Regions from separate parts of the Streptomyces sp. NPDC016640 genome, predicted to be linked through region 3. Evidence: predicted binding sites of a transcription regulator. Region 3 holds the regulator's gene; each other region holds the start of a gene.

The links. Region 3 encodes HrcA, which represses chaperone genes, less so after heat shock. Its sites were predicted from a motif close to TTNGCACTCNGNNNNNCNGAGTGCNAA; they were not measured.
Region 1: the regulator HrcA is predicted to act here: its motif matches at 3,052-3,078, upstream of groES (co-chaperone GroES).
Region 2: the regulator HrcA is predicted to act here: its motif matches at 4,520-4,546, upstream of groL (chaperonin GroEL).

The regions. Positions count from the first base shown of each region.
Region 1 is NZ_JBIBRG010000001.1:656,636-664,469, forward strand. It holds gene ACF07S_RS03030 (hypothetical protein) at 1-639, opposite strand, end outside; gene groL (chaperonin GroEL) at 832-2,457, opposite strand; gene groES (co-chaperone GroES) at 2,599-2,907, opposite strand; gene ACF07S_RS03045 (polysaccharide deacetylase family protein) at 3,259-4,017, opposite strand; gene ACF07S_RS03050 (polysaccharide deacetylase family protein) at 4,014-4,910, opposite strand; gene ACF07S_RS03055 (methyltransferase domain-containing protein) at 5,037-6,221, shown strand; gene ACF07S_RS03060 (RNA polymerase sigma factor) at 6,239-7,519, opposite strand; gene ACF07S_RS03065 (YciI family protein) at 7,576-7,834, opposite strand, start outside.
Region 2 is NZ_JBIBRG010000003.1:381,078-388,911, reverse strand. It holds gene ACF07S_RS08645 (trehalose-6-phosphate synthase) at 1-711, opposite strand, end outside; gene ACF07S_RS08640 (glucosyl-3-phosphoglycerate synthase) at 773-1,744, opposite strand; SAM riboswitch class I at 1,882-2,029, shown strand; gene thrC (threonine synthase) at 2,048-3,346, shown strand; gene ACF07S_RS08630 (MoaD/ThiS family protein) at 3,343-3,618, shown strand; gene ACF07S_RS08625 (cold-shock protein) at 4,049-4,252, shown strand; gene groL (chaperonin GroEL) at 4,711-6,333, shown strand; gene ACF07S_RS08615 (hypothetical protein) at 6,416-6,769, opposite strand; gene ACF07S_RS08610 (NADH:flavin oxidoreductase) at 6,982-7,834, shown strand, end outside.
Region 3 is NZ_JBIBRG010000002.1:461,117-468,950, forward strand. It holds gene ACF07S_RS05625 (SpoIIE family protein phosphatase) at 1-1,574, shown strand, start outside; gene hemW (radical SAM family heme chaperone HemW) at 1,646-2,878, shown strand; gene ACF07S_RS05635 (DUF3097 domain-containing protein) at 3,015-3,818, opposite strand; gene ACF07S_RS05640 (MBL fold metallo-hydrolase) at 3,853-4,581, opposite strand; gene hrcA (heat-inducible transcriptional repressor HrcA) at 4,751-5,767, shown strand; gene dnaJ (molecular chaperone DnaJ) at 5,767-6,903, shown strand; gene ACF07S_RS05655 (nitronate monooxygenase) at 7,117-7,834, shown strand, end outside.

The DNA of each region.
Region 1 (7,834 bases), on a different contig from region 3:
CCGCAGCGTCCAGTGCCGGTCGGGCAGGTGTATCTCCACGCTGCTCCTGGACCTGCGCAGCCTCCTGTGGAGGACGAGCCGGGCCGCGACGTCGCCGACGGTCAGGAGCAGGCCGCCGTCCGGGGCGGTGGAGTCACCGCGGAAGCCGTGCGGCGCCCTGAGCCGTACGGCGGGAGCGTGCGGACCCCAGACGTCGACGCGCACCAGGCGCCGGTCGACGGCGACGGCCACCGGGCCGGCGGGGCCGGGCGCGTACCGTCGCGCGATCCACAGCGGTACGCCCTCCGCGTGCGCCCGCGCGGCGAGGGCGGCCACCTGCTCCGCCCCGCCGCACCTGCGGACCGCCAGGTCGCCCAGCGCGCGGGCGAACTCGGCGGCCCGGCGCACCCTCAGGGGCTTGGTGCTGCCGGTCACGCGGGTCACCGGGACCACGCCGGGACCCTGCGGCAGCGACTCCAGGGAGCGTTCCGTGCCGGCGCCGCCGAGCCAGCACCCGCGCAGGTACGCGTCGGCCATGGCGGCGAGGTTCAGCTCGTCCAGGGGTGTCGTCCTGCCGCCCCTGCGCAGCCGGCCGTCGGTGAGTTCCACGGTCCGTGCCAACGGGTTGCGGGACCGTTCCCCGTAGATCACCTGCGTCATCGTCGTCCCCCCTCTGCTCCGGCTTCCGCTCCGCGTCGCTTCGAGGGATAGGTCGCCGGCGGGGGCTCCGCCGGTTCCGCGGTCGGGCGATGTCCGTCCGCCGGACGGGAACCGCCCGGCGGACGGCGAAGGCCCGGCACCCCCGTTACGGGGGTGCCGGGCCTTCACTCGGCAGCTGTCGACCTGACGTCGTCAGTGGGCGTGGCCGTGGCCGTGGCCCGCGGCGGCCGGCTCTTCCTCTTCCTTCTTCTCGACGACCAGGGTCTCGGTCGTCAGGAGGAGGGAGGCGATGGAGGCGGCGTTCTCCAGGGCGGAACGGGTCACCTTGACCGGGTCGATGACACCGGCCTTGACCAGGTCGCCGTACTCGCCGGTGGCGGCGTTGTAGCCGCTGCCCTTCTCGAGCTCGGCGACCTTGGAGACGATGACGTAGCCCTCCAGGCCGGCGTTCTCGGCGATCCAGCGCAGCGGCTCGACGGCGGCCTTGCGGACCACGGAGACACCGGTGGCCTCGTCGCCGGTCTTGTCGAGGTTGCCCTCGAGGACCTTGACGGCGTGGACCAGCGCGGAGCCACCACCGGAGACGATGCCCTCCTCGACCGCGGCGCGGGTCGCGGAGATGGCGTCCTCCAGACGGTGCTTCTTCTCCTTCAGCTCCACCTCGGTGGCGGCGCCGACCTTGATCACGCACACGCCGCCGGCCAGCTTCGCGAGGCGCTCCTGGAGCTTCTCGCGGTCCCAGTCGGAGTCGGTGGTCTCGATCTCGGCCTTGATCTGGCCGATGCGACCGGTGACGTCTTCCTTGTTGCCGCCGCCGTCGACGATCGTGGTGTCGTCCTTGGTGACGGTGACGCGGCGGGCGGAGCCGAGGACGTCCAGGCCGACCTGGTCGAGCTTGAGGCCGACCTCCTCGGAGACGACCGTGGCGCCGGTGAGGACGGCCATGTCCTGCAGCATCGCCTTGCGGCGGTCACCGAAGCCGGGGGCCTTCACCGCGACGGCGTTGAAGGTGCCGCGGATCTTGTTGACCACCAGGGTCGACAGGGCCTCGCCCTCGACGTCCTCGGCGATGATCAGCAGCGGCTTGGAGGAGTTGGCCTGGATGACCTTCTCCAGCAGCGGCAGCAGGTCGGCGATGGCGCCGATCTTGCCCTGGGTGATGAGGATGTAGGGGTCGTCGAGGACGGCCTCCATGCGCTCCTGGTCCGTCACGAAGTACGGCGACAGGTAGCCCTTGTCGAAGGCCATGCCCTCGGTGAAGTCCAGCTCCAGACCGAAGGTGTTGGACTCCTCGACGGTGATGACACCGTCCTTGCCGACCTTGTCCATCGCCTCGGCGATGAGCTCGCCGACCTGCTGGTCCTGGGCGGACAGCGCGGCGACGGCGGCGATGTCGGACTTCTCGTCGATCGGACGGGCCGAGGCGAGCAGGTCCTCGGAGACCGCGGCGACGGCGGCGTCGATGCCCTTCTTCAGGGCGGCCGGGGAAGCACCGGCGGCGACGTTCTTCAGGCCCTCGCGGACCAGGGCCTGGGCCAGCACGGTGGCGGTGGTGGTGCCGTCACCGGCGATGTCGTTGGTCTTGGTCGCCACCTCCTTCACCAGCTGGGCGCCGAGGTTCTCGAACGGGTCCTCGATCTCGACCTCGCGGGCGATCGTGACACCGTCGTTGGTGATGGTGGGGGCGCCGAACTTCTTGTCGATGACGACGTTGCGGCCCCGGGGGCCGATCGTCACCTTGACCGTGTCGGCAAGCTTGTTGACGCCGCGCTCGAGGGCGCGACGGGCGTCCTCGTCGAACTTCAGGATCTTCGCCATGGCAGCGGGAGCCCTCTCGAATTATGGGTGACATCACTGCGCCCCGGGCGCCCGGCTTCTTATCGGATGCTGGGGCCAGGGGCGCAGTTCGAGCAAAAGTGCTTCGAGGTCGGGTGTTCCGGGGCTGCCCCCGGACTTCCCCTACTTCTCGACGATCGCGAGGACGTCGCGGGCCGAGAGGACGAGGTACTCCTCGCCGTTGTACTTGACCTCGGTGCCGCCGTACTTGCTGTACAGAACGACGTCGCCGACCTTCACGTCGAGCTCGACGCGCTTGCCGTCCTCGAACCTGCCCGGACCGATGGCCAGGACGACGCCCTCCTGGGGCTTCTCCTTGGCCGTGTCCGGAATGACCAGGCCCGAAGCCGTGGTCTGCTCGGCGTCGAGCGGCTGGACCACAATGCGGTCCTCGAGCGGCTTGATGGCAACCTTGGAGCTGGCGGTCGTCACGATCCGACCTCCCCCTTCGGAGATCTCGGGGTTAACTGTCTGAGGTGGCGACCAGGTGGATCCGTCGTCGCGGGTGCCGGACCTGCCCGTCGCTTTGTTGGCACTCTCCAGTGGGGAGTGCCAGACCTGAGACTATGACCGGGATTAGCACTCGGTCAAGCGGAGTGCCAATTACCCGCGCGCGTCGCGGGCGGGACGGGCTGTTTTCACACGTGCGCGCAGTCGGCCGGCGTCGCGGTGACCGCTTCCGGGGGCTGCCGTCCCCGGGTCCCGCTCCGGCTGGACTGCCTCGTCCCCGGTCGCCGGACGGGCCGGGAGCGAGCGGCGTCCGCGGGTCCGGCCGGAGCGGGCTCAGCGGTGTTCGAGGTGGTCCTCCAGGCGGCCGACCCCCAGGCCCCGCTCCCCCAGTTCCCGCAGCAGGCGGGTCGTGCGCTCCGCCAGGGTCAGGGGCGGGACCTCGCCCGACGGTACGGAGACGATGTCGCCCGGGACCGGGCGTCGGGGGCCGCGGGTGTACGTGAGGTGGCCGTCGGCTTCCAGCGTCACCCGCCAGAGCACCACCGCCGCGATGCCGCAGTCCGCGGCGGCCCGCAGGGTCGTGGTGTCGTACGCGCCGTAGGGCGGGCGCAGGAGGCGGGGGCGGACGCCGAAGCGGGACGCCAGCTTGCGCTGCTGGCCGCAGATCTCGGCGCGCTGGCCTGCGTAGGGCAGACCGCGCAGGGCGGGATGGTCGAGGGTGTGGTTCTGCAGGCTCGCGCCGACCGAGCGCAGGCGGGCGAAGTGGGCGTAACCGGGTCCCGCCACGCTGTCGGTGAGGAACATGCTGACGGGGAGCCGGCGTTCGCGCACCAGGTCGATGAAGCGGGGATCGCGTTCGGCGCCGTCGTCGTAGGTGAGGAAGACCACCTTGTCGCCGGTCGGCACGCGGTCGACGACGGGCGGCACCTCGCCTCCCGCCGCCGGACCGCCCCCGGGCGGCCGGACCGCCGCGTCCCCCGGGCCCGCCTGCCGGCCGCACCCGGCGAGCACGGCCAGCAGGACGGCGGCCGCCAGCAGAGCGGTTCGCGGCGCGCCCCGGCGGGCGGCTCCCGGCGCGCCCCGGCGCCTCACAGGTAGTCCTCCAGCCGCGCCACCGCGTAGCCCTCGGCCGTGACCTTGTGCAGGAAACGGCGGATCATGTCCGGCATCGTGCCCTTCCAGTCCTCGCGGCCCCGGAAGTGGGTGAGGACGATGTCGCCCGGGTGCAGTGCGCGGTCCCACTCGCGGTACTCCCAGCGGTCGGCGAAGACCTCCGCGTTCCAGAGCGGGACGTGGGTGATGCCGCAGGCCTTGGCGGCGCGCAGGGTGGCCTTGTCGTAGTTGCCGTAGGGCGGGCGGAAGAGGGCGGGGCGCTTGCCGTAGCGCTTCTCCATGACCTCCTGCATGCCGCAGATCTCGCGCTTCTGGCGGGCGTGGGACAGGGCCGGCAGGTAGGGGTGGCGCAGGGTGTGGTTGTGCAGGCCGGCGCCGTCGTCCCGCATCTTCCCGAAGTATCCGTAGTCCTCCTTGACGAGGTAGTCGCTGAGGAAGGCGGAGTAGGGGACGCGCAGCTCGCGCATCATGCGCACGAACGCCGGGTCCCTCTCGGCGCCGTCGTCGATGGTGAGGAAGACGACCCTGTCCCGGGTGGGGACGGTGGTGAAGACCGGGGGGAGGTCCAGCCGCCGGTGGCCCTCGACCTCGAAGCCGTCGCGGGTGGTGATCCTCGGCTTCCTCGCCGGGGGCGGCGGGGCGGTGAGGGGCACGCGCCGGAGTCCCCAGCGGCGCGCGGCGGCGGCCCTGGCGGCGTGCGCGGCGCGCAGTTTCGTGGCGTAGGCGTCGAGCGCGCGGGCCGGCGGCGCCTCGAGCGGCTGCTGGCCGCCCGCCGGGGCGACCTCGGCGCCGGGCCGTCCGCAGGCCGGTGCCAGGACGGCGAGAGCGAGGACCGCGAGTGCGGCCCGCGCCCCGCCCCGCGACCACCCCATGCCCCGCGTTTTGTCGTTTTGTCCTACTACTCGCATGGGGCCGGATCCTCGCAGTCCGGGATCCGGAACCGGGCCCGACACCGCGGCCGGAGGCGTACGGTCCACCGACTGGCCCACAATGAGCCGGTGAACGACCTCGCCCCCCTCCTCACCCCCGAAGGCCGCGCCCTCCTCGACGAGGTGCGCGACACCGACCCGGCGCACGAACTGGCCGTCGCGACCCGGCTGCGCCGCGAGCACCCCGCCGAACTGGTGTCGGCGGCGCTCGGCCAGGCGCGGCTGCGGCAGCGGGCGGTGGCGAAGTTCGGGGCGGAGGACGCCCGGCGGATGTTCTTCACACCCGACGGGGTGGAGCAGTCGACCCGGGCGAGCGTGGCGGCGTACCGGGCGCGGCGGTTCCGCGAACTGGGCGTGACGTCCGTGGCCGACCTGTGCTGCGGGATCGGCGGGGACGCCGTCGCGCTGGCCCGCGCCGGCATCCGGGTACTGGCCGTGGACCGGGACCCGCTCACCGCGGCGGCGGCCCGGGCGAACGCCGGCGCGCTGGGGCTCGCGGATCTCATCGAGGTGCGCGAGGGGGACGTGACGGAGGTGGACACGGCCGGCTGGGACGCCGTCTTCGTCGATCCGGCCCGGCGCGGCGGCCGGGGCCGGATCTTCGACCCCGAGGCGTACTCGCCCCCGCTGTCCTGGGCGGTCGGGGCGGCCCGCACGGCGTCCCGCGCCGCCGCGCTCAAGGTCGCGCCCGGCATCCCGCACGAGGCCGTGCCCGGCGACGCGGAGGCCGAGTGGATCTCGGACGGCGGGGACGTGAAGGAGGCGGTGCTGTGGTTCGGCACCGGTGGGGGGACCGGTCCGGGGGCGGTCCGGGCGACCCTCCTCCCCGGCCCGCACACCCTGCTCTCCCGCGGCCTGCCCGACCCGGCGGTCCGCCCGCCCGGCCGGTTCCTGTACGAGCCCGACGGCGCCGTCATCCGGGCGCATCTCGTCGCCGAGGTCGCCGAGCGGCTCGGCGGCGGGCTGATCGACGCGACCATCGCCTACGTCACGGCGGACGAGCACCGCCCCACGCCGTACGCCACCGCCTACGAGCTCACCGACCGGCTCCCGTTCAACGCCAAGAAGCTGAAGGCGCTGCTGCGCGAGCGCCGGGTCGGCACGCTGACCGTCAAGAAGCGCGGCTCGGCGGTGGAACCGGAGGAACTGCGGCGCAAGGTCCTCCCCAAGCCCCAGGGCGCCGCGTCCGTCACGGTGTTCCTCACCCGGGTGGACGGCGCCCCGTCCATGCTGCTGGGGCACCCGGTGCGGTGAGTTCCCCGGGCGGGTGATCAGGCCCCGGTGGCGCGTCCGGTCTCCGCCGCCCGCCGCAGCAGCAGGCCGCGCTCCCGCTCGTTGCGGGTCAGCGACGCCGCACGCGCGAACTCCGCCCGCGCCTCCCGCGTACGGCCCAGACGCGCCAGCAGGTCGCCGCGGACGCTCGGCAGCAGGTGGTAGTCCCGCAGCGCCGGTACGCCGGTCAGGGCGTCGACGAGGGGCAGCGCGGCGGCGGGTCCCTCGGCCAGGGAGACGGCGACCGCCCGGTTGAGTTCGACGACCGGGGAGGGGGCGCGGGCGGCGAGGAGGGCGTACAGGCCGGCGATGCGGGGCCAGTCGGTCTCCTCGTAGCGGTGGGCGTGCGCGTGGCAGGCGGCGATGGCCGCCTGGAGGACGAACGGGCCCGGGGCACCGGCGCCGGCGGCGCGGGCGAGGGCGGTGACGCCGCGGGCGATGAGCATGCGGTTCCAGCGGGCGCGGTTCTGGTCCTTCAGGAGGACCGGTTCGCCGTCCGGGCCGGTGCGGGCGGCGGTCCGGGAGGCCTGGAACTCCAGCAGCGCGGTCAGGCCGTGCACCTCGGGTTCCTTCGGCATCAGTGCGGACAGCACGCGGGCCAGCCGCAGCGCGTCCTCGCACAGGGCGGGCCGCAGCCAGTCGTCGCCGGCCGTGGCGGCGTACCCCTCGTTGAAGATCAGGTAGATGACGTCGAGGACCGAGCCGAGACGGGCCTCGCGGTCGGGGCCGCAGGGCACCTCGAAGGCGATGTTCCGGGTCGCCAGGGTGCGCTTGGCGCGCACGATGCGCTGGGCCACCGTCGGTTCCGGGACGAGGAAGGCACGGGCGATCTCGGCCGTGGTCAGGCCGCCGAGCAGCCGCAGGGTGAGGGCGGTGCGGGCCTCGGCGGACAGGACGGGGTGGCAGGCGGTGAAGACGAGCCGGAGGAGGTCGTCGTCGATGTCCTCCGGGTCGGCCGGCTCCCCGGGCGGTCCCGCGGCCGTCGACCGGTCCCGGCCGATCTCGGCCAGCTTGCGGGCGTAGTTCTCCCGGCGGCGGACCAGGTCGACGGCACGGTTGCGGGCGGTGGCCATGAGCCAGGCGCCCGGGTTGTCGGGCACGCCGTCGGCCGGCCACTGCTCCAGCGCGGCGACCAGGGCGTCCTGCGCGAGTTCCTCGGCGATGCCGACGTCCCGGACGATACGGGCCACGCCGGCGATCACCCGGGGCGATTCCATGCGGAAGACGGTCTCGACGGTCTGGGCCGTACCGGGCGGGCCGGCGGTGGGCTGCGGTGTCACAGCCCACCATCAGACACCCGTACGGCGACGGGGCCAAGGAGGTTCCCCGGCTCCGTTCAGGCCTCCATGACCTCCCGCACCTCGCAGGTCACCGTCCAGTGCGCCTCGTGCACCTTCAGGAACCGCCTGGTCCACTCGATCGCCTCGGCCCTGTCCTTGGCCTGCAGCATCGAGTAGCCGCCGATGACCTCCTTGGACTCGGTGAACGGCCCGTCGGTCACGGACAGTTCCCCGCCCTCGTAGTGCACCCGGGTGCCCTGGGCGGTCGGGGCCAGCCCGGCGGTGTCCAGCAGGACCCCGGCCTTCGTCATCTCC
Region 2 (7,834 bases), on a different contig from region 3:
GGCCCCGAGGCCGTGCACCCCGATCCGGGTCTCCCCGAGCCCGCCGGTGTACCGCTCGCAGCACGCGGTGAACGCATCCGCCCAGCGGTGGGTGAGGAAGCCGAGCCGGTCGGCGCCCAGCATCCCGCGCAGCACCTGTTCCGCGATGTCGTCGGGCAGCATCCGGAAGTACTCCGGCGGCGCCCAGGGCGTGTGCGAGAAGTGACCGATGCGCAGGTCCGGGCGGAGTTCGCGGAGCATGCCGGGGACCAGCGTCAGGTGGTAGTCCTGCACGACCACGGCGGCCCCCCGCGCCGCCTCCTCGGCCAGCGCCTCGGCGAACGCGCGGTTGTAGGCCTCGTACGACGCCCACTGCCGGCGGAACCCCGCGTCGAAGACCGGCTCCAGCGGCGTCTGGTAGAGCATGTGGTGCACGAACCACAGCACCGAGTTGGCGATCCCGTTGTACGCGTCCGCGTGCACGTCCGCGGGCACGTCCAGCATCCGCACGCCGTCCTCGCCGACCCCGCGCCGCACGGCCTCGCGGTCGCCGTCGGACAGCGCCGAGCACACCCACAGCGCCCCCGCGTCCGGCCCGATCGCCGACAGCCCCGAGACGAGTCCGCCGCCGCCCCGCCTGGCCCGCAGCGAACCGTCCTCACCCACCTCGTACGAGACCGGCCCCCGGTTGGAGGCGACCAGCACCTGAGCAGCACCGAACGTAGAAGACATACGCCTCAACCTAGCCCGGCCCCCGGGCACTCAAACGTCGCCGCCGGCCCGGTGCGAGGGGTCAGGCCACCCTGCGGGCCCGGTACTCCGCGATCTCCGTCATCGGGGGGCGTTCCTCGGTGTCGACGGAGAAGGTGCGGGGGGCGAAGGTGCCGCCCGTGCGCTCGAACTGGGTGAGGGACGGCCGGATCAGATGGCCGCGGGCCAGGCGGAGCTGGGCGGTGCGGTAGATCGCGGCGGCCATGCGGCCGAGGGCCTGGTCGTCCTGGTGGCGGTGCTTGCGGACGCCGACGTCGACCTGGGCCAGGGCGTCCAGGCCCACCAGGTGCAGGGCGTCGACCAGCATGCCGAGCTCGACGCCGTAGCCGACGGGGAAGGGAAGCCGTTCCAGCAGGGTGCGGCGGGCCGCGTACTCGCCGCCGAGCGGCTGGACGAAACCGGCCAGCCGGGGCCAGTGCATGTTCAGCAGCGGGCGGGCCACCAGTTCCGTGACCCGGCCGCCCTGGCCGGTGGCCGCCGGGCCGGCGGCGCGTCCGTCGGGCAGCGTGAGCGGACGGTCGTACATGGCCTTGACCAGGTGGACGTCCGGCTCGGTGAGCAGCGGGCCGACGATGCCGGAGACGAAGTCGGAGGAGAACTCCCGCAGGTCCGCGTCGACGAAGCAGACGATGTCGCCGCGGGTGGCGAGCAGGGACCGCCACAGCACCTCGCCCTTGCCGGGCACCGCCGGGACCCGCGGCAGTATCGCGTCCCGGGACACCACGGTCGCGCCCGCCGCCGCGGCCCGCTCGGCCGTGCGGTCGGTGGAGCCCGAGTCGACCACCACGATCTCGTCGACCAGCGGGGCCCGGAGCACCAGGTCGTTCCGGATGGCCGACACGATCTCGCCGACCGTCGCCTCCTCGTTGAGTGCGGGCAGCACCACGCTCACCGTCCGGCCCGTGGCCCGCTTGGCGGCCAGGACCCGGTGGAGCGGGCGGTCGGCCACCGACCAGGAGCGGTCGGCCAGCCAGCGCTCGACTTCTTCCAGCACGCTTCCCGGCTCCTCACTGACCTGTGATCCATCTCGCGGTTCGGACGACTATCTCAACCATGCGGGCCTTCGGTTACAGTCTTGAACAACGCCGACGACCACCGCACGCCGGGGTCACCGCGCGGATAACTGAACACCGCTCATCCAGAGGGGCAGAGGGACACGGCCCGATGAAGCCCCGGCAACCCTCCAGTCGGTTCCCGTCACGCGGACGTGGCGAGGCTCCCGGCTCGGGAAGGTGCCAAATCCGTCTCACGGCGAGATGCGTCGTGAGGAAGATGAGGAGAAAGGGCCTCGCCTCACATGGCTGTGCAGACAGTTGCAAGCACCACCGATTCCGCTCCCGGCAGCTCCGTGGACCTGGGCCCGGCCGCCGCGCTCTCATGCCGCGAATGCGGTCACCGCGTCCCGCTCGGCCCCGTCTTCGCCTGCGAGGAGTGTTTCGGCCCGCTGGAGATCGCCTACGACTTCTCCGCGTACGGCACCGAGGAACTCCGCGAGCGGATCGAGGCGGGACCCGCGAACATCTGGCGCTACGCGCCCCTGCTGCCCGTCCCGGCGGACGTGGCGACCAAGCCGAACATCAACCCCGGCTGGACCAAGCTCGTCCAGGCCGACAACCTCGCGCGCGAGCTGGGCGTCGACCCCGGCAAGCTGTTCGTGAAGGACGACTCCGGCAACCCGACGCACTCCTTCAAGGACCGCGTCGTCGCCCAGGCCATCGAGGCCGCCCGCGCCTTCGGCTTCACCACCCTGTCCTGCTCCTCCACCGGCAACCTGGCCGGCGCCGTGGGCGCCGCGGCGGCCCGGGCCGGCTTCCGCTCCTGCGTGTTCATCCCGCACGACCTGGAGCAGGGCAAGGTCGTCATGGCCGCCGTCTACGGCGGTGAGCTCGTCGGCATCGAGGGCAACTACGACGACGTGAACCGCTTCTGCTCGGAGCTGATCGGCGACCCGGCCGGCGAGGGCTGGGGCTTCGTCAACGTCAACCTGCGGCCGTACTACGCGGAGGGGTCCAAGACCCTCGCGTACGAGATCTGCGAGCAGCTCGGCTGGCGGCTCCCCGACCAGATCGTGGTCCCGATCGCCTCCGGCTCGCAGCTCACGAAGATCGACAAGGGGCTGCAGGAGCTGATCGGGCTCGGTCTGGTCGAGGACAAGCCGTACCGGATCTTCGGTGCGCAGGCCGAGGGCTGCTCCCCGGTGTCCACGGCCTACAAGGCCGGCCACGACGTCGTGCGCCCGCAGAAGCCGGACACCATCGCCAAGTCGCTCGCCATCGGCAACCCGGCGGACGGGCCGTACGTGCTGGACATCGCGCGGCGTACCGGTGGCGCGGTGGAGGACGTGACGGACGAGCAGATCGTCGAGGCGATCAGGCTGCTGGCCCGGACGGAGGGGATCTTCGCGGAGACGGCGGGCGGCGTGACGGTCGGCGTCACCAGGAAGCTCATCGACGACGGCGTACTCGACCCGGCCCTGACCACCGTCGTGCTCAACACCGGTGACGGCCTGAAGACGCTCGACGCGGTGGCCGGCACCGGGCTCACCACCACCATCCGCCCCAACCTGGAGTCGTTCCGAGAGGCAGGCCTCGCATGAGCGTGACCGTCCGCATCCCGACCATCCTGCGCACCTACACCGGTGGGCAGGCCGAGGTCAGTGCCCAGGGGGCCGACCTCGGCGAGGTCATCGCCGACCTGGAGAGGAACCACGCCGGGATCGCCGCCCGGGTCCTGGACGACCAGGGCAAGCTGCGCCGGTTCGTCAACGTCTACGTCAACGACGACGACGTCCGCTTCGAGCAGGGCCTCAAGACGGCCACCCCGGACGGTGCGGGCGTCTCCATCATCCCGGCGGTCGCCGGCGGCTGATCATTACCTTTGGTAATGACGGTTACCGAGCGTTCGGAACGTCGCCCCCTCCGTAAGAGAAACGGAGGGGGCAATTCCATTGGATTGAGCGCGGTAGAATCGGGGAACGCGCTCCCGATCCGGAGATCGAAAACCCCGGATCCCCGCTGCACGCCCGACTGGATGCAGCCAAAGTGTGGGCCCCATTCGCGGCATGTTTCCCTTTTGCCTGGCCCGACTTGCCCTGAATTCGGATGAATTCTGGCCAGATTCCGGACCGGCGTCGTCCAGATTTCTCGCCCGATTGACCTGTTGCAGACGGCAGTTGGGCAGATACATTCGGCCGCGGTCGACGCGTTCCGGCGCCACCCCCCAACCGTTGGGGGGTGAGGTCTGACCCGGATCCGCGAAGTGCGGATCTGCGCAAGGGCCAGTAATAGGGGAGTTAGGCATGGCTCAGGGCACCGTCAAGTGGTTCAACGCGGAGAAGGGGTACGGCTTCATCGCGGTCGACGGTGGTGCGGATGTTTTCGTCCACTACAGCGCGATCCAGATGGACGGTTACCGCACCCTCGAAGAAGGCCAGCGGGTCGAGTTCGAGATCTCGCAGGGTCAGAAGGGCCCACAGGCCGACATGGTTCGTCTCAGCGCCTGAACGCGCTACCAGCCGCAAGCATTCCTGCTGACGAAGGGCCCGTACCTCCCGGGGTGCGGGCCCTTCGCCGTGCCCGCGCCGGGGCCTGTGCCCGTGTCCGTGTCCGTGTCCGTGCCCGTGCCCGTGTCCGTGTCCGGGCCTTCGTCGCCTTCGCCGTGCCCGCGCCGGGGCGCCCGGACGTGTTCGGGTGACGGGCGGGCGCCCTGCTTCGTGCGCCCGCCCGTCACCCGACCACCACCCCTCATCGAGCCCGCTTCGAGGGCGCGCCTTGCACTCGAGGGGGTCGAGTGCTAATCATTGCGTTAGCACTCTGAAGGTGAGAGTGACAACGTAAGGACCGGGTCGGTGAGGCCCGCAGGCTGCGTGGGGCAAGGAACCACAAGGCCGGCGAGCCGTCCGTCGCGGGCGCGGGCGCGGTCCTGGAGTCATCACCCCCAGTCCTGGAGGGACCACTTCACATGGCCAAGATCATCGCGTTCGACGAGGAGGCGCGGCGCGGCCTCGAGCGCGGCATGAACCAGCTCGCGGACGCCGTCAAGGTGACGCTCGGCCCCAAGGGCCGCAACGTCGTCCTCGAGAAGAAGTGGGGCGCCCCCACGATCACCAACGATGGTGTGTCCATCGCCAAGGAGATCGAGCTCGAGGACCCGTACGAGAAGATCGGCGCCGAGCTGGTCAAGGAAGTCGCCAAGAAGACGGACGACGTCGCCGGCGACGGTACGACCACCGCGACCGTTCTCGCCCAGGCCCTGGTCAAGGAGGGCCTGCGCAACGTAGCCGCCGGTGCCAACCCGATGGCCCTGAAGCGCGGTATCGAGAAGGCCGTCGAGGCCGTCTCCGGTGCCCTGCTGGAGCAGGCGAAGGACGTCGAGACCAAGGAGCAGATCGCCTCCACGGCCTCCATCTCCGCCGCCGACACCCAGATCGGCGAGCTCATCGCCGAGGCCATGGACAAGGTCGGCAAGGAAGGCGTCATCACCGTCGAGGAGTCCCAGACCTTCGGTCTGGAGCTGGAGCTCACCGAGGGTATGCGCTTCGACAAGGGCTACATCTCGGCGTACTTCGCCACCGACATGGAGCGTATGGAGGCCGTCCTCGACGACCCGTACATCCTGATCGCCAACTCCAAGGTCTCCAACGTCAAGGACCTGCTCCCGCTCCTGGAGAAGGTCATGCAGTCGGGCAAGCCGCTGCTGATCATCGCCGAGGACGTCGAGGGCGAGGCCCTGTCGACCCTGGTCGTCAACAAGATCCGCGGCACCTTCAAGTCCGTCGCCGTCAAGGCCCCGGGCTTCGGTGACCGCCGCAAGGCCATGCTCGGCGACATCGCCATCCTCACGGGCGGCGAGGTCATCTCCGAGGAGGTCGGCCTCAAGCTGGAGAACGCGACGCTCGACCTGCTGGGCAAGGCCCGCAAGGTCGTCATCACCAAGGACGAGACCACCATCGTCGACGGTGCCGGCTCGGCCGACCAGGTCCAGGGCCGCGTGAACCAGATCCGCGCCGAGATCGAGAACAGCGACTCGGACTACGACCGCGAGAAGCTGCAGGAGCGCCTGGCGAAGCTCGCCGGCGGTGTCGCGGTCATCAAGGCCGGTGCCGCCACCGAGGTGGAGCTCAAGGAGCGCAAGCACCGCATCGAGGACGCCGTCCGCAACGCCAAGGCGGCCGTCGAGGAGGGCATCGTCGCCGGTGGTGGCGTGGCCCTGCTGCAGGCCTCCCAGGTCTTCGAGAAGCTGGAGCTCGAGGGTGACGAGGCGACCGGCGCCAACGCCGTGCGCATCGCGCTCGAGGCCCCGCTGAAGCAGATCGCCGTCAACGCCGGCCTCGAGGGCGGCGTCGTGGTGGAGAAGGTGCGCAACCTGACCCCGGGCCACGGCCTGAACGCCGCGACCGGCGAGTACGTCGACCTGGTCAAGGAAGGCATCATCGACCCGGCGAAGGTGACGCGTTCCGCGCTGCAGAACGCCGCGTCGATCGCCGCGCTGTTCCTCACCACCGAGGCCGTCATCGCCGACAAGCCGGAGAAGGCCGCCGCGCCGGCCGGCGGCGGCATGCCGGGCGGTGACATGGACTTCTGATCCCTTCGAGGATCGGATCCGTCCGACGCGTGACCGAGGGCGGCACCCCCTGTTCCGGCAGGGGGTGCCGCCCTCGGGCCGTTCACGCGGTGCACCAGGGGACGCGGCAGGTGTGCGGCGCCGAGCCCTCGGGGCACAGGCCCCGCAGCACCGCCTTGCGGATCGCCCGCCAGGTCCGCAGCGAGCACACCAGGCGGACGCGCAGCTCGACCGGTTCGCGCGCGCCGCCGTCGTGGCCCGGGTGCTCCCAGGCCCACTGCTCGACCAGGTGGTCGTAGAGGTCGGCGGTCGTCATGCCACCGGGCAGCGCGCGCAGGACGGTCCGCCCGGTGATCCGGGCGCCGCGGGCCCGTACGGCCCCGTCGACGAGCGCGTCGACCCACGCCAGCCCCTCCGGGTCCGCGTACAGGCCGAACCGCAGGGTCCGCGTCCTCATCGTGCCGTGTCGCGCCGGCGGCGCGTGGTGTTCCCCATGCCCGTCATCCTGCGCCGGTGCGTCCGGCGGGACCAGGGATTCTCGTGAGGTGACCGGGATCACAGAGGGTCGGGTGGGGGACGGCGGAATGTCTTCCCCCGCGTGCCGGTTGGCGTGGAAGTGCGTTGGATGCATGCGCACATACCAATTGGTACCCAGCGAGGAGCCCCCACGTGACCGTCACCGCTCCGGAGACAGCCGCCCGCGCCGCCGGACTCCTGTCCCGGCCCGTCGCCATCAACGGCCTGACCGTTCCCAACCGCATCGCCATGGCGCCGATGACCCGCATGTTCTCGCCCGGCGGTGTTCCCGGCGAGGACGTCGTGTCGTACTACTCCCGCCGTGCCGCCGCCGGTGTGGGACTGATCGTCACCGAGGGAACGTACGTCGGGCACGAGTCGGCCGGGCAGAGCGACGGCGTCCCCCGCTTCCACGGGGAGGAGCAGCTCGCCGGCTGGGCGAAGGTCGCCGAGGCGGTGCACGCCGCGGGCGGCACCATCGTTCCGCAGCTGTGGCACATCGGCATGGTCCGCAAGCAGGGCGATCCGCCGTTCGCCGACGCCCCCGCCGTCGGCCCCTCCGGTCTGCGCATCGGCGAGGACGAGGTCACCGGCACGGCGATGACCCAGAAGGACATCGACGAGGTCGTCGGCGCCTTCGCGCAGGCCGCCGCCGACGCCGAGCGCATCGGCTTCGACGGCGTGGAGCTGCACGGTGCCCACGGCTACCTCATCGACCAGTTCCTGTGGGCCGGCACCAACCGCCGCGGCGACGCCTACGGCGGTGACCCGGTGGCCCGCGCGAAGTTCGCGGTGGAGATCGTCGCGGCGGTCCGCGAGCGGGTCTCGCCGGAGTTCCCCGTCATCTTCCGCTACTCGCAGTGGAAGCAGGAGGCCTACGACGCCCGGCTCGCCGAGACGCCCCAGGAGCTGGAGGCGATCCTCGCGCCGCTGGCCGCCGCCGGCGTCGACGCCTTCCACGCGTCCACGCGCCGCTACTGGACCCCCGAGTTCGACGGCTCGGACC
Region 3 (7,834 bases):
AGGCACCCGGTCCCGCCCGGGATCCCTGGCGGGGCGGCTCGTACGGCGACGACTGGCTGGCCCGCCGTCACGGGCGGGACGGCGCCTGGCTGGGGCGCGGCGCCCTGTCCTTCCTCGCCGAGGCCTCCGACCTGCTCGCCGGCCAGCTGGACGAGGACCTGGTCGCCTCGCTCACCGGGCAGCTGATCGTGCCGCGACTGGCCGACTGGTGCGCGGTGTGGCTGGAGGACGAGTCCACCGCCCACGGCGGCTGGAGCGGCGGGACCCGGACCGGCGGCCCGCGCCTGGCCCGGGTCTGGCACGCCGGCGAGAACCGCATCGAGGACCTGAGCCGGGCCCTGGAACGGAACCCGCCCCACCCCTGCGACCCGCTGCGTCCGGGCCCCGTGCCCTATCCCTGGCCGGGCCGGGCACTCGACGTCCCCGGCGACGTCCCCGGCGACGGCCCCGGAGCCCTCGCCGATGTCCCGGCCGACGGCACGGGCCACGTCCCCGGCACCCGGGAACCGGCCAGGGGACGGGTCGGGGAACCGTCCCCGGCGGTCTCGGGAACCGCACCCGGCATCCCGGACACCTCCCCGGACCCGGCCGGGGAACCGTCCCCCGCCGTCTCCGGGACCGCCCTCGCCTACCGGCTCGTGGCCGGTGGACGGCCACTCGGGACGCTGGTCATCGGGCGGAGCGGGATCGACCGGTTCCCCGACGAGATCACCGGGCTCGTGGAGGATCTCGGCCGGCGGGTCGCGCTCGCCATCGGGGCGGCCCGGCAGTACTCCCGCCAGGCCACCATCAGCGCCGTGCTCCAGCGCGGGCTGCTGCCCGGCGCCGTCGCCGAGATCCCGGGCGTGCGCAGCGCCCTGGTCTACGAACCCTGCGACAAGGGCGGCCCGAGCGGTGACTTCTACGACCTCTTCCCGGCCGGGGACGGCCGCTGGTGCTTCGCCGTCGGCGACGTCCAGGGCAAGGGCCCGGAGGCCGCCGTCGTCATCGGGCTGGCCCGGCCCTGGCTCCGGCTGCTCGCCCGCGAGGGCTACCGCGTCGCCGACGTCCTCGACCGCCTCAACCAGCTCCTCCTCGACGACGCCACGGAGGCCGCCGACGCCGCCGCCCGCGCGCTGGTGGCCGCCGGTGCCCGGCCCACCGCCCCCGGCGAGGGTCCCCAGACCCGCTTCCTGTCCCTGCTCTACGGCGAACTGGTCCCCTTCGCCGGCGGTGTCCGCTGCACCCTCGCCTCCGCCGGACACCCCCTGCCCCTCCTGCTCGCCCCCGACGGCGCGGTCCGTACGGTCGCCCAGCCGCAGACCCTGCTCGGCGTCGTCGAGGACGCCGCGTACACCAGCGAGACCTTCGAGCTGTACTCCGGCGACACCCTGCTCTGCGTCACCGACGGAGTCACCGAGCGGCGCTCCGGCTCCCGCCAGTTCGACGACGGGGACGGGCTCGCCTCGGCGCTGGCGGGGTGCGCGGGGATGGAGGCCGGCCCGATAGCGGAACGGATCACGCAGCTGGTGCACGAGTTCGGGGCACGGCCGCCCGCCGACGATCTCGCCCTGCTGGTGCTCCAAGCGGAGTGACGCCGCTCCAAGCGGAGTGACGCCGCTCCCTTTGAACGGAGCAACGCGGAGGGTGCGGGACAATGGAGCACATGCCTTCCGCACTCCCCGACGGCGAGCCCGTCCCCGCCGACGGCGCGCTGCCCGCGTCCGCGCTCGCCGGGGCCGCCGACCGCCCCCTCGGCTTCTACCTGCACGTTCCGTACTGCGCGACCCGCTGCGGCTACTGCGACTTCAACACCTACACCGCGACCGAACTGCGCGGCACCGGCGGAGTGCTGGCCTCCCGCGACAACTACGCCGAGACCCTGATCGACGAGATCCGCCTGGCCCGCAAGGTGCTGGGCGACGACCCGCGGCCGGTCCGCACGGTGTTCGTCGGCGGCGGCACGCCGACGCTGCTGGCCGCCGGCGACCTGGTGCGGATGCTGGGCGCGGTCCGCGAGGAGTTCGGGCTGGCGGCGGACGCCGAGATCACCACGGAGGCGAACCCGGAGTCGGTCGACCCGGCCTACCTGGCGACCCTGCGGGCCGGTGGCTTCAACCGGATCTCCTTCGGCATGCAGAGCGCCAGGCAGCACGTCCTGAGGGTGCTCGACCGCACCCACACCCCCGGGCGGCCGGAGGCGTGCGTCGCCGAGGCCCGCGCGGCGGGCTTCGAGCACGTCAACCTGGACCTGATCTACGGCACGCCGGGCGAGTCCGACGACGACTGGCGGGCGTCCCTGGAGGCGGCGCTCGGCGCCGGACCGGACCACGTCTCCGCGTACGCGCTGATCGTCGAGGAGGGCACGCAGCTGGCCCGCCGCATCCGTCGCGGCGAGGTCCCGATGACGGACGACGACGTCCACGCGGACCGCTATCTGATGGCCGAGGAAAGTCTTTCGGCGGCGGGCTTCACGTGGTACGAGGTGTCCAACTGGGCCACCTCCGAGGCGGGCCGCTGCCTGCACAACGAGCTGTACTGGCGCGGCGCCGACTGGTGGGGCGCGGGGCCGGGCGCGCACTCGCACGTGGGCGGGGTGCGCTGGTGGAACGTGAAGCACCCCGGCGCGTACGCGGCGGCGCTGGCGGCGGGGCGGTCGCCGGGAGCGGGCCGGGAGGTCCTGTCGGACGAGGACCGGCGGGTGGAGCGGATCCTGCTGGAACTGCGGCTGGAGGAGGGCGTCGAGCTGGGGCTCCTCCGTACGGCGGGTCTCGCGGCGGCGCGCCGGGCCCTGGCGGACGGGCTGCTGCGGCGGGGGCCGTACGCGTCGGGCCGTGCGGCTCTCACCCTGCGGGGGCGGCTGCTGGCGGACGCGGTGGTGCGGGACCTGGTCGACTGACCGGGGTCCTCCGCCCCGCCGCTCCTTCCCTTCCCGCCCTCGGGCGCTGCGCCTACGGGACCCTTCGGCCCGGACGGCCTCGTCCTCCGACGCCGACGGGCCGGAGCGGCCCCTCCCGGCCGCGGGGCCGGACCCGTCAGGACGGGGCCGTGACGAAATCGATCAGTTCCTCCACGCGGCCCAGGAGCTCCGGCTCCAGGTCCTTGTAGGAGTGGACCCGGGAGAGGATGTGCTGCCACGCCGCGCCGGTGTTCTCCGGCCACCCCAGCGCCCGGCACACCCCCGTCTTCCAGTCCTGCCCCCGCGGCACCCGCGGCCACCCGGCGATCCCCACGGCCGCCGGCTTCACCGCCTCCCAGATGTCGATGTACGGGTGGCCCACCACCAGGGCGTGCTCGCTCGTCACCGACTCCGCGATGCGCCACTCCTTGGAGCCCGGGACCAGATGGTCCACCAGGACACCCAGGCGCGCGCCCGGACCGGGGGCGAAACCGGCCACGACCGACGGCAGGTCGTCGACGCCCTCCAGGTACTCCACGACCACGCCCTCGATGCGCAGGTCGTCGCCCCACACCTTCTCGACCAGCTCCGCGTCGTGCCGGCCCTCGACGTAGACGCGACCCGCGCGGGCGACCCGCGCGCGGGCGCCGGGGACGGCCACCGAACCGGATGCCGTGCGGGACGGGCGTACCGGACCGGCGGCGGGCCTCACCAGGGTCACCACGCGGCCCTCCAGCAGGAAGCCGCGCGGTTCCAGTGGGAAGACCCGGTGCTTGCCGAAGCGGTCCTCCAGGGTCACCGTGCCGGCCTCGCAGCGGATCACCGCGCCGCAGAAACCCGTGCCGGGCTCCTCCACCACGAGACCGGGCTCGGCCGCGACCTCGGGCACCGGCTGCGGCTTCTTCCACGGAGGGGTCAGATCGGCGGAGTACGGGCGCATTCTGCTGACGATACGAGGAGCCCACCCGCGCTGATCAGCGCGACACGCCGAAACGGGCCGCCAGGGCGTCGCGCTGGGCCCGGACGAACGCCGCGTCCACCACCGCCCCGTGACCGGGGACGTACCGCGCGTCCTCGCCGCCCAGTTCCAGCAGCCGGTCCAGGGCGGCCGGCCAGCGCGAGGGCACGGCGTCGGGTCCGGCCTGCGGTTCTCCCGACTCCTCCACCAGGTCGCCGCAGAAGACCACCTCCGGGTCGCCGGGGACCAGCACCGCGAGGTCGTGCGCCGTGTGCCCGGGGCCCACGTTCGCCAGCAGCGCCTGCCGGCCGCCGCCCAGGTCGAGCGTCCACTCGCCGCTGACCGGGTGCCGCGGCCGGACCAGGGCGTCCACCGCCTCCTCCGCCAGGCGCGCGTCCAGCCCGCCCCGCACCGCGTCGGCGCGCAGCTCCTCCCGCCCGCGGCCGGTCAGTGCCGTGTCCATGCCCACAGCGCCGAACACCTCCGCGCCCGCGAACGCCGCCGCCCCGAGCACGTGGTCGAAGTGCGGGTGGGTGAGCGCGAGATGCGTCACACGGCGGCCGGTGAGCGCCTGCGCCTCGGCCCGCAACCGCGCGCCCTCGCCCAGGTGGGAGCCCGCGTCGACGAGCAGCACGGCGTCCGGGCCCACGACCAGCCCCGCCGTGCAGTCCCACACCGGCAGCCGGCACCGTCCCACCCCGTCGGACACCCGCTGCCATCCCGGCTCTTCCCACGTCACGGTCATACCGCGACGCTAGCGGGGACGGCGTCCCGGGGCGCGGGGGACGGACCGGCCTTGCCGGGGGCGTACCCCCCGGCCGTACACTGGCCGGGGAAGTCTGGCACTCGCGTGCGAAGAGTGCCAGGGAGTGTCAGGGAACGCGTCGGGCGGAAGGCTTCTGGAGGTGTGCGCGATGCTCAGTGAACGCAGGCTCCAGGTGCTGCGCGCCATCGTCCAGGACTACGTCGGCACCGAGGAGCCGGTCGGCTCCAAGGCGCTCACCGAGCGGCACAACCTCGGCGTCTCCCCGGCCACCGTGCGCAACGACATGGCGGCCCTGGAGGACGAGGGCTTCATCGCCCAGCCGCACACCAGTGCCGGGCGCATCCCCACCGACAAGGGCTACCGGCTGTTCGTCGACAAGCTCGCCGGGGTCAAGCCGATGAGCCCGCCCGAGCGGCGGGCCATCCAGAACTTCCTCGAGGGCGCCGTCGACCTCGACGACGTGGTGGCCAGGACGGTCCGGCTGCTCGCGCAGCTGACCCGGCAGGTCGCCGTCGTGCAGTACCCGTCGCTGACCCGCTCGACGGTGCGGCACGTGGAACTGCTGTCCCTCGCCCCCGCGCGTCTGATGCTGGTGCTGATCACCGACACCGGCCGGGTCGAGCAGCGCATGGTCGACTGCCCGGCGCCGTTCGGCGAGTCGTCCCTGGCGGATCTGCGCGCGCGGCTGAACAGCCGGGTCGCGGGCCGCCGGTTCGCCGACGTGCCGGGCCTGGTGGAGGACCTCTCCGACGCCTTCGAGGCCGAGGACCGCGGTACGGTCTCGACGGTGCTCTCCACTCTCCTGGAGACGCTCGTCGAGGAGAACGAGGAGCGGCTGATGATCGGCGGCACCGCCAATCTCACCCGCTTCGGCCATGACTTCCCCCTCATGATCCGGCCCGTGCTGGAGGCGCTGGAGGAGCAGGTCGTGCTCCTCAAGCTGCTCGGCGAGGCGAAGGATCCGGGCGTGACCGTGCGTATCGGTCATGAGAACGCCCATGAGGGACTCAACTCCACGTCCGTCGTGTCGGTGGGCTACGGTTCGGGCGGCGAGGCGGTTGCCAAGCTCGGCGTGGTCGGACCGACCCGCATGGACTACCCGGGAACGATGGGAGCGGTACGCGCAGTGGCACGGTACGTCGGACAGATCCTGGCGGAGTCGTAGTGGCCACGGACTACTACGCCGTACTCGGCGTGCGCCGCGACGCGTCGCAGGAGGAGATCAAGAAGGCCTTCCGGCGGCTCGCCCGCGAGCTGCATCCGGACGTCAACCCGGATCCGAAGACCCAGGAGCGGTTCAAGGAGATCAACGCCGCCTACGAGGTGCTGTCGGACCCGCAGAAGAAGCAGGTCTACGACCTCGGCGGCGACCCGCTCTCGCAGGCCGGCGGCGCCGGCGCCGGCGGTTTCGGCGCGGGCGGCTTCGGCAACTTCTCCGACATCATGGACGCGTTCTTCGGTACGGCGTCGCAGCGCGGGCCGCGCTCGCGCACCCGCCGGGGCCAGGACGCGATGATCCGCATCGAGATCGAGCTGGACGAGGCCGCCTTCGGCACGACCAAGGACCTCCAGGTCGACACGGCGATCGTCTGCACCACGTGCAGCGGGGAGGGCGCCGCCCCGGGCACCACCGCGCAGACCTGCGACATGTGCCGCGGCCGCGGTGAGGTCTCGCAGGTCACCCGGTCCTTCCTGGGCCAGGTCATGACCTCGCGCCCCTGCCCGCAGTGCCAGGGCTTCGGCACCGTCGTCCCCACTCCGTGCCCGGAGTGCGCCGGCGACGGCCGGGTCCGCTCCCGGCGCACGCTCACCGTCAAGATCCCGGCCGGTGTCGACAACGGCACCCGGATCCAGCTCGCCGGCGAGGGCGAGGTCGGACCCGGCGGCGGTCCCGCCGGTGACCTGTACGTCGAGATCCACGAGCTGCCGCACGCGCAGTTCCAGCGGCGCGGCGACGACCTGCACTGCACCGTCACCCTCCCGATGACGGCGGCGGCCCTCGGCACCAAGGTGCCGCTGGAGACACTGGACGGCATGGAGGAGGTCGACATCCGGCCCGGCACCCAGTCCGGCCAGTCGATCCCGATGCACGGCCGGGGCGTCACCCACCTGCGCGGCGGCGGCCGGGGCGACCTCATCGTCCACGTCGAGGTCCAGACCCCGGGCAAGCTCGACCCCGAGCAGGAGCGACTGCTGCGGGAGCTGGCCAAACTGCGCGGCGAGGAACGCCCCACGGGCCAGTTCCAGCCGGGACAGCAGGGGCTGTTCTCCCGTCTGAAGGACGCCTTCAACGGGCGTTGACGGTGCGGTGGGGCCGCGTGCGCCGGGCGGCCGCCGGGTCCGGGGGCCGTCCCCCGGGCGGGCGCGGCCGGCCGGGGCGGCAGGGGCCGTCCTCCCGTCCGAGGGACGCCTTCGACGGGCGTCGACACCCCTGCCGGCGCCCTTCGGGAAGCGGCTCGCGCCAAGGGGAAGGGCGGGTTCGGAGTCGATCGGGGGACGTGGCAACATGCCGTCATGTCCTCCGTACCGACCGATCTCCTCCCGCACCCGATCGTGCAGGCGCCCATGGCGGGCGGTGTCTCCGTGCCGCAGCTCGCCGCCGCCGTGTCCGAGGCCGGCGGGCTCGGTTTCCTGGCCGCCGGGTACAAGACCGCGGACGGGATGTACCAGGAGATCAAGCAGCTGCGGGGACTGACGGGCCGGCCCTTCGGCGTCAACCTCTTCCTGCCGCAGCCGGAGACCGCCGACCCGGCCGCCGTCGGCGTCTACGCCCACCAGCTGGCCGGCGAGGCCTCCTGGTACGAGACCGCGCCGGGCGACCCGGACGGCGGCCGCGACGACGGCTACGACGCCAAGCTCGCCGTACTGCTGGACGACCCGGTGCCGGTGGTGTCGTTCCACTTCGGCGTCCCGGCCCGTGAGGTACTGGACTCCCTGCGCCGCGTCGGCACCTTCACGCTGGTCACCGCCACGACCGTGGAGGAGGCCCGGGCCGTGGAGCGGGCCGGCGCGGACGCGGTGATCGCGCAGGGCGTCGAGGCCGGCGGCCACCAGGGCACCCACCGGGACGTCCCGGAGACGGACGGCTCCGGCGTCGGGCTGCTGTCCCTCCTCGCCCAGGTCCGGGAAGCCGTCGGCATACCGGTCGTCGCCGCCGGGGGCATCATGCGCGGCGGCCAGATCGCCGCCGTCCTCGCCGCCGGGGCCGTTGCGGCCCAGCTCGGCACGGCCT